Regions from separate parts of the Paenibacillus sp. FW507-14B1B genome, predicted to be linked through region 1. Evidence: riboswitches for the same ligand, from Rfam matches in the RefSeq annotation. Region 1 holds a riboswitch; each other region holds the start of a gene.

Region 1 (3,280 bases):
ATTCGAGGGTTGTCTTCGTATAGCTTCATCAACAATACATTTCACGAATCGTTTACCCATTCCAAGGCCACACCAATCAGGGCGCATACCAAGGCCAATTCGCGTGACACCCTCCATCGGGAACAACTGAGCGAAGCCCCACATTCGATCCTGTTCATCCATAATAGATATATATTGCTGACGACGGATATCCGGATCACCAAATTCAATACCAAGACCCTGCATTTGTTCAAAAGGTAGCCAGCCATATATATTATACGGAGTTGGATACGTCCATTCACAAACTTCAGCTGCTTGGTCGATCGTCATTGGAATGGCATATAGCTGTTCTGTCTGGTGATTCATAAGTTGTCTCCTTTTTAATTGAGTAAGGAAGAAAAAACCGCCAAAAGAAAGGAAGCTTCTCTTCGCGGATATGATTTAGTATGTTATAAAAAAATCGAGTTATTCTGCTGCAAGAGTTTCGAAAAAGATGTCATCCAGAATCCGTTTGGCGCCAATATATCGTTCTGCGTAGTAGCTATCACTCAAACGATTGGTAACAACACCTCTGGAAGTAGAGGCATGAGCAAACTTCCCATCCCCGATGTAGATACCTACATGGGATACCCCGCGGCCAGTCGTATTGAAAAATACGAGATCGCCAGGGCGCAAATCTTGGCGGGTTATCGTTGTACCCATCTCGAATTGGGAGCTCGATTGATGCGGGAGCTTTAATCCAATAGTAGAGAATATGTACATTGTGAACCCAGAACAATCGAATCCGCTTGTTGTTGTTCCGCCATAACTATATTTTGTTCCAAGAACCTGGTCAATTTCTTGATCTAGCTTGCTGTCTGCAAAAGCACTGTTGATCCCAGAAGTAAGTAGGAGAGTGAAGCCGATAACGGATACGCCTAATTTCTTTAGCATATAAAGACTCCTTCCATGCCTGCGAGGTTAGCTTAAGGGTTCGGTTGAAGGCTATTCGGAACAATGTTCTATGTATAAAAGCCCTTACAATAATGACGGAGTTATTACACTGATATTCTATCAGAGGGCTTGTCCTGTTGGCAATTGTTTCTTGCTGTCTTTTCGAGTAGTTTAAATGGTTATATGTGTCGAAGAAAAAAGACAAATAAAGATTCAAATTTACCTGAAACATGTTTAATCATCTGCAATAAGGGTAAATCACAAGTAAGACAGGATACCTAGGAAAATAATTAAAAATTATTTTATAAAAAGGTGAACTTTTTGCAAGGTCCATACGTTATATAAGTATAAAGAAAAAGCCACGAAGGAGATTTTAAAAATCTCATCCGGGCTTAGGTAACGGCTTATATGATAATTAATTATAATTGACAGCGACGGCTTTGTACTTACTCGAGCTCATGACACGTTTAGCACCTATGTAACGTTTTCCGAAGTAACTGGAATTGAGTGCAGTAATGGTAACACCTTTGGAAGTTGAGGAATGTGCAAATTTACCACCGCCTACATAAATCCCTACATGGGATACGCCTCTGCCGGAGGTATTAAAGAATACAAGATCACCAGCTTTTAGATTGCTCTTTGCTACGGCAGTCCCTACTTTATACTGGGATGTGGATGCACGAGGCAATGTAAGTCCGATTTTCTTGAATACATAACTTGTAAATCCAGAGCAATCGAATCCTTTAGTCGTTGTTCCACCCATTTTATAAGAGACACCAATGACTGGTTTGATTGCGTTATTAAGCTTGGAATCAGCGAAAGCGCTTCCGGCACTTAATGTAAGAGCGAGTGTAAGTCCGATCGATATGGCTGTTAACTTTTTTTTCAAGAGAAAGCTCCTTCCAATGCCTGCGAGGTTAGCTTAAGGGTTCGGCTGAAGGTTAGCCTATGATCACTCTGTTGCGAGATCAATGCACCCAAGACGGATCCCCCGCTTCCCATGTAAGGGAATTCGGCTTCTTAATGGTATAAAAAATCTAGTTCGAATATTCGACTGTTTATCCATATGAAAAAGTTACAATAAAGATGACAAAGTTGTTACTATCACATTCGTTATTTTAGCAGAGTATTAACAATTTGGCAAACGAGGAAATTATATTTTTATACGAAAAATCCCAATCCTTTGAGAAGGATTGGGATTTTTTTTTGGAACGAAAGTATTTTTTAACGTTGCTGTTCATGTGTAAGCCATAGCTGGTACTGTGTTGTGATACCCCAGAGCTGGAATAGACTACTTATAAAATAGCTAGCTTGGTGAATGATCAGCCCCATTAGTCCAGCCCATAGGAATGATAATCCACTGAGTAATAGAAGCAGGACCATTGCCGTTCCACCAATTATTACTGAGATCAGAGTAACCTTTCCGATATGGCGCAAGCAGATCCATAAAGCTGATATCATGCTGGTCCCACCTGTTTTTCCGAACTGCATGTAAAGCAGGCACATCCGAAGCAGATACGCGTAAATTAACCAACCAAGGATGTAAGGGGCTAGATGGAGCAAGGCAGAAGGCTCTCGAATAGCCGCGAATAGAGAAGGAAGCATTTTGGGTACCAGCCAATAAGCAGGCATAAAGGTCAATAGGGTCTCGACTATGTAAAACAGGGTTACTGGTTTCCATAATTGTCTCATTCCTTTAAAGAGGAACAATCCTCGCTCTCCCTTTGCCTCCTGATGAAGATTGTAGAGTATACCTGCTTGAATGAGTGGAGTTAGCACCATCCGAATCATTAGCATAAATATAAGTATCCAGGCATAGGTGTGAACGTCATTACTCTGTAATAAGGCCATTTCTCCCTCATAGAAATACAGCAGCTTACTAAGCTCACTTGGAGCGGGATCAGGAAATCGCATCAGAAGTGGAACAACGGCTGATTTTACGATCCGGTAAAGAAAATATCCCCACAAAAGCTTGTATAAAAACAACAGAATAATAACATAGAACTGATCTTTTACACTGGTCCAGCCTTTGCCTGTATAGCTTTTCATGTTCTCCCCCCTTACCATGACAGGCTGCCGAACAGTGCCTCTACCAGCTTATTAATGCTTAGGTTCCAGCGCGTGAGCACTTTCGGATCCATTCCCGCCTTCATATAGTTATTAATATGTTTGTTCTCAAGCACGATTGTAAATTTAGGATCAACCATGGCCCACAGTAATGGAGAGCGATGCTCAATTTTGTACTGCGTTGTTCCGTTCTTTCCATCCCATGTTTTTTCTACAGTCCTTCCATCTTCGAAGGCGAATGTAATCGGGATGTTCGTAACCGTACCACCCTTATTTACGACGGTGACAATAGATTCATATG
Region 2 (3,280 bases), on a different contig from region 1:
ATGTCAAACAAATCTGCGAGGCATGTGCAGAAATGTGTGAGAGATGCGGCAATGAATGCAAAAAGCATGATCATGAACACTGCCAGCGCTGCGCCGAGGCATGTTTCAGATGTGCTGATGCATGCCGAGCTATGGCAGCTTAAACGATATTAGTAGAGTTAATAGTAGATTCTTGTTTAAAGAAGCAGCTCACATGAGTGAAATATGGAGCAAAAAATAAAGACATGGTGGAGTCAGGGAGGTTATCCCAGCACCGCCATGTCTTTATTTTGGTCTATTGCCGCCTTCTTCAACAGTTTATGGGCGAGTGAAAGCCATCCGACCTCAAGGCTGACTTTCGACAGGCCTCGAAGCAGAAATCGTCTAAACCCTCGGTTGTTCTTGATTTGCCCAAATACACTTTCCGGTTCCATCATCCTTCAAACCGACAGTGCGTACCCTTTCTCACTTCTAAGTTTCTCACGAGCTTGTTGTTTGTACCGAAGGTATTCCATGCTTACCGTGATTTCACGATTCCCTTTAGCTTTGGTGCAAGCTTCTTTGAGTGGACAACCTTCACAGCTTTCTCCCCGGTAGTGTCGCTTTCGAATCTCATATCCGCTCTCTGTCGAGTACCTTGGCGATTTGACGAGAGGAATACAGTCGCTGGGTGTAGGCGTAAATGAGGATCTTGGTGAGTTAGCTATTTCGTCCTCCACCTGATAGGCATCCTGGAAGATTCGGTCATCTAAGCGATTGACCGCTTCATTGACTACACGAACAAGGTGATTGGACGGAATGTCGTCCTCTAAATCCATTGGCAGATAAAATTGATCAATGGTATATTGAATGTACAAATCCTTCTTACATGGTTGGTCGTACTTCCATTCTACTAGAGGGCGGTTTCCTTCTGTTATCTGTCTTTGAATGGTATGCACGAAGCAGCGGAGAGAACGAAACGATTCCGGACCAGCGGTAGCGGTCGCCTTTGCCCCCGAATTTCTTCCTTGCTAGAATAATTCCCGGAAATTTGGGGGCAACAGCGAGGGGAGGAACGTTTCGTACGCGGAGCATCTCACAACAACAAACGAGGCCATCACGCAAGATCCTAGATCTTTTGGGACAGCCCCTTTTTGATGTCTTAATTTGAAATAACATCTGGTATAGTCCAACCGTTTACGGATAGGTAAAAAATAGGGGAATGATAGTGAGAGAAGGAATAAGTAGAGGAAGAAATTACATTTTTGTCACTCATATCATTGACATATCTAGCCAAAATATATTACAGTATGATAGGGTTACAAAATATTAATGAATTTTGCCGAATTTCGTTTTTGAAAACGGGGGAACCGATCCGGGTGAATTATTCTTGCAATAGAGGGAATATAGGAGACCTTCAGCCGAACCCTTAGCTAACTCCGTAGGCACCGAAGGGAGAAAGTGTTTTGAAGAAAGTCATTATATCATTACTAGGGTCTGCACTTATTTTTTCTTCTGGCGCCTTCACAGCATACGCTGATATGCCAAAGCTTCAAAGTCAAGTAACACAGTTGGTTGGAACTCCGTATAAATGGGGTGGAACAACGGAAAGTGGATTTGACTGCTCAGGATTTATTCTGTACATAATGAATCAATATGATCTAGATTTGCCTCGTACATCCGCTGCACAAGCCAAAGCGGGGACTCATGTAGATCAAGAAGACCTTCGAATGGGAGATTTGGTATTCTTTAATACAAGTGGTCGTGGAGTTTCTCACGCAGGAATTTATGTCGGAAATGATCAATTTGCTCATGCATCAACAAGTAAGGGTGTAAGAATCAGTAAATTGTCTGAATCTTATTATAAGACTCGTTATGTAACTGCACGTCGAGTGATCAGTCAAGAGAATTATGTGCAGATGGTAGGAACTATTAATTAATAATGAATCAAAGCCCGCGATTAATATCGCGGGCTTTTTAAATATATGATCGTATTTCAAAGTGATGAACATGGAGGATTAATCGTTATGTCTTACTTATTTCGAAGAGAAATTAACAACTGGCATTCCTGGGGAGCTGTTTATCAGTCCATAGAAGATTTCAGGCTATTAATAGAAGAAATATTTGCAAGAGAACAACTGACTGGAGCAGAGCATATCTCTCATTTGAAGCCAGGAACTAATGCGGTGTTCAAAACAGGGGAATATGTCATTAAGATTTTTGCGCCATCAGAATCGGGTTTAGATACAGACTCAGATTACAGAGCTGAACAAACAGCAATGCAAAGAGCCATCCAGCAAGGGATTCATACGCCATCCATTGTTGCTGCGGGCACGTTAAAAGATAAGTATGCATTCAAATACCTCATTATGGATTATATTGAAGGGGAAAGTGCTGGCGATGTCTTCACTCAATTAACTCTCGAAAAAAAGAAACAGTTCATCAAAGAGCTGCAGCATAATTTATCGAAGTTAAATATTCGTCCTGATGAAGAGTTTAGTCGTGAATTCCTTATAGATAGAGCAGTACATAACGAGAGATGGCATATTGCAGCACCCGAAGTAAGCAAGCAAATTAAAGATTACCTAAGAGAGTATAAGATTCAAACTTATGTTCATGTGCATGGTGATCTAACAGGTGACAATGTACTGATCAACACGATTGGACAGCTCTATATTATTGATTTCGCTGATAGTACAATTGCACCGGTTGAATATGAGTTTCCTCCGATTATATTTGAATTATTGCAAAGTGATATCGAAGGTATTTTTGAGTTTATTAAGGGGCTGGGGATGAAGTATAATGAGTTTATTGATCGATTATTTGCAGGAACGCTGATGCATGATTTTGGTGCGAATTTTGTAAAAGCAATTTATGAGAAATATACAGGCAGAGAAATTACAGAACTGAATGATATTTTTGAAATCAAGAGATTGCTCCATAAGCATCTTCTGCCGAATTCCCTAATTACATAAGTTTAGTCTATCTGATTGAGGAGGGAAGTACAGCGTGTTTAAATTTTGGAAAGGTCGGGAGAAGAAAGAATCTGTTCTTGAAACTTCCGAGGCATCCACTCCTACTAGACAAGCAAGTACAGAAGAGAAGCTTGTCCTGTTACGAGGAAGGAACACCGAGCAGGATGTTGTTCCGGTTGTCGGTATGACGATTCTCGAACTTGCAGAACGGAATGAAGTTGATTGGAACTCTTTTTGTAAAAGAGGGACTTGTGCTCGCTGTCGTTGTCATATAAGTGAAGGAATGGAGTATATGTCCGCTGCGAATGAAGCCGAAGAGAATAGACTGGATCCTGAAGAGATCGATG
Region 3 (3,280 bases), on a different contig from region 1:
CAGCTTTTGTAGCGCCCGTCCGTGTAGCACAGAGATCGCCTTGGCTACAACCGTATTAACACCTAATTCCTTGAGAAGAATTGCTGCAAGAATACTCGTTTGAATTTCATCTCCTATAGCCACGATGCCACAGTCAAAATTACGAATACCAAGCGATTTAAGTACTTCTTCGTCTGTCGCATCAGCGACCACAGTATGGGTGAGGAGCTCACTCATATCTTCGACCACTTCTTCATCTTGGTCGATCCCGAGAACCTCATATCCTAATTCCATCAATTCAAGCGCAAGGCTTGAACCGAATCTCCCCAGCCCTATCACTGCAAACTGCTTTGGTTTCATTTCTTAGCCAATCTCCTTATCCAATAATCATTTTACCTTCGGGATGACGATACAACTCTTTACCTTTCTTGGGTCCTAATGCATAAGCAAGTGTTAATGGACCGAGACGACCAGCAAACATCGTTACACAGATAAGTAACTTACCGAAGAGCGACAACTCAGGAGTTAATCCCATGGACAGCCCTACCGTACCAAATGCTGACGTAGCTTCAAAGAGTATAGTGAGGAAGCTGCTATCCTCTGTCGTTGATAGAATCATCGACACTGTAATAACCAGCAGCAGTGCAAGCAGCGTAATCGTTAACGCTTTAAGAATTCGCTCCTGAACCAAACGGTATCTGAACAACACAATATCGTCTCGGCCTCGCATCATGGCAATAACAGCGGCAATCATCATTGTGAATGTTGTCGTTTTGATACCACCACCCGTAGAGCCTGGAGAAGCTCCGATAAACATCAGTATAACCATGAAAAATTGAGTAGCCTGACGTAGCTCAGTTATATCTAGTGTATTGGCTCCCGCTGTTCTCGGCGTAACTGACTGGAAGAAGGAGCCTAGAATTTTCCCGCCCCAATTCAGCGAGCCCAGTGTCTCTGGATTTGTAAATTCAAAGATAAAAATAACCACAGCACCTATGAGAATCAGCGCCCCTGTCATGGACAACACCACTTTAGAATGCAGTGAAAGCCTCCGACTCTTCCTATAATCAACCAGATCAGCCATGACGATGAATCCAATCCCTCCGGATACAATCAGGAACATCACCACAAAGTTAACAAGCGGATCATATACAAATCCAGTCAAGCTCTTAAAGTCGCCAAACAGATCAAACCCCGCATTATTAAACATGGTTACCGCATGGAAAACGCCGAAGTAAAGCGCCTTACCAAACGGCATATCAAAAGCCCAGCGGATGGTTAGCAGTATCGCTCCGCACGCTTCAATCACTAAGGAGTACAGTAGAACCCTGCGGATCAAACGCACGATTCCTTCCATTGAAGATTGATTCATCGCTTCCTGAAGAACTAGACGGTCTTTCAAGGAAATGCGTCGCTTCAATACAAGCGCGAACAGTGTGGCCATGGTCATGAAACCCAGACCACCGATCTGTATCATTATCATGATGACAACCTGTCCGAAGGAACTGAAGAATGTCCCTGTATCCACCACGACAAGACCTGTTACACAGGTAGCAGATGTCGCCGTGAACAAAGCATCCATAAAGTTCAGCGGTTCCCCTGTCGTATTGGAAATCGGGAGCATGAGAAGCATCGTCCCAATCAGGATAATGGCCCCAAATCCCATGACGAGAATTTGCGGCGGCGACAAGCGAAGCCATTTAATTTTGGAAGTCAACATGTTCACCTCTTTAAAAAAATCAAAGAAAAAAAGACACTGGAAATCCAATGCCTTACGCGTTTGGGTTCCTGTGCTACAGCCTACGAGGTTAGCTGACGGATTCGGGCATAACACAGGTCGCCCTATTCACTACCTTTCGGAAGCGAAATTCACCCCACTTAAATGGTTCCCCCATTTTCATTACGAAATTCGGCTGATCTATTCAATTAACGTTATCCAATATTATGATTCATGAACATGTTCAATAGCATGTAGTGATTATAACGCAATCCTTTAAGGATACCAAAGCCGTTTTAGACTTAAATTAACTTAAAAATGAACCGAATTGGGCATATTCTAGAGTAGTAGCACATGGTTATCTACGCTTTTCGAAATCTTTCCTTCATTTTCATCGAATTTTTCATAAATTTGAATGGGATAAGCCGTTTGTGTCTTTCATATCTATGTTATATTGACTTTATGTCTTCATGAGAACAGCTAGCTTAATCTAATTGATAACTCGCTAATGCCAAAAGGAGGAATGACATGAATAAAGCAGGACACCCTCTTCATCTTAAATCTGACAAACAACCATTGGTACTACTTGGAATTATCGGTCTCATTCTATTTCTCATCTTTCAGGTCTTTCCATCCACAGCCTCTATTACATCCGAGGTCAAAACACCCGAAATGATCACCAAGGAAGCAGCCATCAGTGCTGCTGAACGATTCGCACAAGAACATCTGCAGTATAGTAGGACTTCCACTGAGAAACCTCTCGTTACATATCAATCCAGATCTGATGTTTATGGATATCTATCTAAAGAGAATTTGCTCCGCGAGTACAATAAAAAGTTTGAGAGCAAATACCCCTATGATGTCTATCGAGTTCGGTTAGTGCAAGCTGATGGAGCAGCCCTAAACGTAGACGTCCATATGCAGAATGCTAGTGTAGCAGGGTTTTCTTATGATCTGCCTGACTCTAGTTATGAAGGTGCCCTCCTACAAAAAGGTGACGTCCGCAATCAGATGCTTCGTTTAATCGAAGGAGAGATGTCACTGGCTGAAAAGATGTCACTAGCCGAGCCTTGGCTAGAGAGAGAGGGATATAGTGTATCCAACCTGAAACAGATCACCAAAGAAGGCGATCCTGGACTGATATATCAAGACCCCGAAGCTAAGATTGGGAGTTCACAGCTTCAGCTGAAATTCTCCTTCGAGGATAATCAACTTCGTTCCTATGAACCTGTATTTTCGGTTCCGAAGGACCACACAGCCTATGTAGAGAAACAGACACTAAACGCAACGCTGCTCACTCTGCTGGGATATGGTTTATTCACGCTAATCTTGGGGATCTTAGCCATTGTATACAGTGTAAAAACGAAAGCTCACACATCATTTAAACGTGGTATCTTTCTTGCCGTGTTACTGTTTGTTATTCAGATGCTGAATACCTACAACCTAATTCCCGTCTTCCAAGCGGAAGGTATGTCAGATGCCGGTATCATGGGTATGATGATTTTTTATGCCGTATATTCTCTTGTATTCTCAGCACTCTTGTACTTCTCTCTTGTTGGAGGAAGCGGACTATGGCGTAAGGAA

The links. Region 1 has a riboswitch for cyclic di-AMP ahead of AC3WJJ_RS25210 (C40 family peptidase). Riboswitches for the same ligand answer to the same signal wherever they lie in the genome.
Region 2: it holds a riboswitch for cyclic di-AMP, as region 1 does, so the genes downstream of both, AC3WJJ_RS08715 (C40 family peptidase) here and AC3WJJ_RS25210 (C40 family peptidase) in region 1, are expected to answer to the same signal.
Region 3: it holds a riboswitch for cyclic di-AMP, as region 1 does, so the genes downstream of both, AC3WJJ_RS15375 (TrkH family potassium uptake protein) here and AC3WJJ_RS25210 (C40 family peptidase) in region 1, are expected to answer to the same signal.

Annotation. Positions count from the first base shown of each region.
Region 1 covers NZ_JBYSWS010000010.1:35,166-38,445, reverse strand. The annotation lists gene AC3WJJ_RS25220 (GNAT family N-acetyltransferase) at 1-345, opposite strand, end outside; gene AC3WJJ_RS25215 (C40 family peptidase) at 445-912, opposite strand; gene AC3WJJ_RS25210 (C40 family peptidase) at 1,328-1,801, opposite strand; cyclic di-AMP (ydaO/yuaA leader) riboswitch at 1,804-1,940, opposite strand; gene AC3WJJ_RS25205 (hypothetical protein) at 2,137-2,961, opposite strand; gene AC3WJJ_RS25200 (M1 family metallopeptidase) at 2,973-3,280, opposite strand, start outside.
Region 2 covers NZ_JBYSWS010000002.1:135,550-138,829, reverse strand. The annotation lists gene AC3WJJ_RS08725 (four-helix bundle copper-binding protein) at 1-143, shown strand, start outside; partial or broken gene AC3WJJ_RS08720 (transposase) at 243-605, opposite strand; cyclic di-AMP (ydaO/yuaA leader) riboswitch at 1,289-1,421, shown strand; gene AC3WJJ_RS08715 (C40 family peptidase) at 1,425-1,898, shown strand; gene AC3WJJ_RS08710 (phosphotransferase family protein) at 1,986-2,933, shown strand; gene AC3WJJ_RS08705 (2Fe-2S iron-sulfur cluster-binding protein) at 2,968-3,280, shown strand, end outside.
Region 3 covers NZ_JBYSWS010000002.1:1,451,340-1,454,619, forward strand. The annotation lists gene AC3WJJ_RS15370 (potassium channel family protein) at 1-339, opposite strand, end outside; gene AC3WJJ_RS15375 (TrkH family potassium uptake protein) at 356-1,699, opposite strand; cyclic di-AMP (ydaO/yuaA leader) riboswitch at 1,762-1,904, opposite strand; gene AC3WJJ_RS15380 (CPBP family intramembrane glutamic endopeptidase) at 2,225-3,280, shown strand, end outside.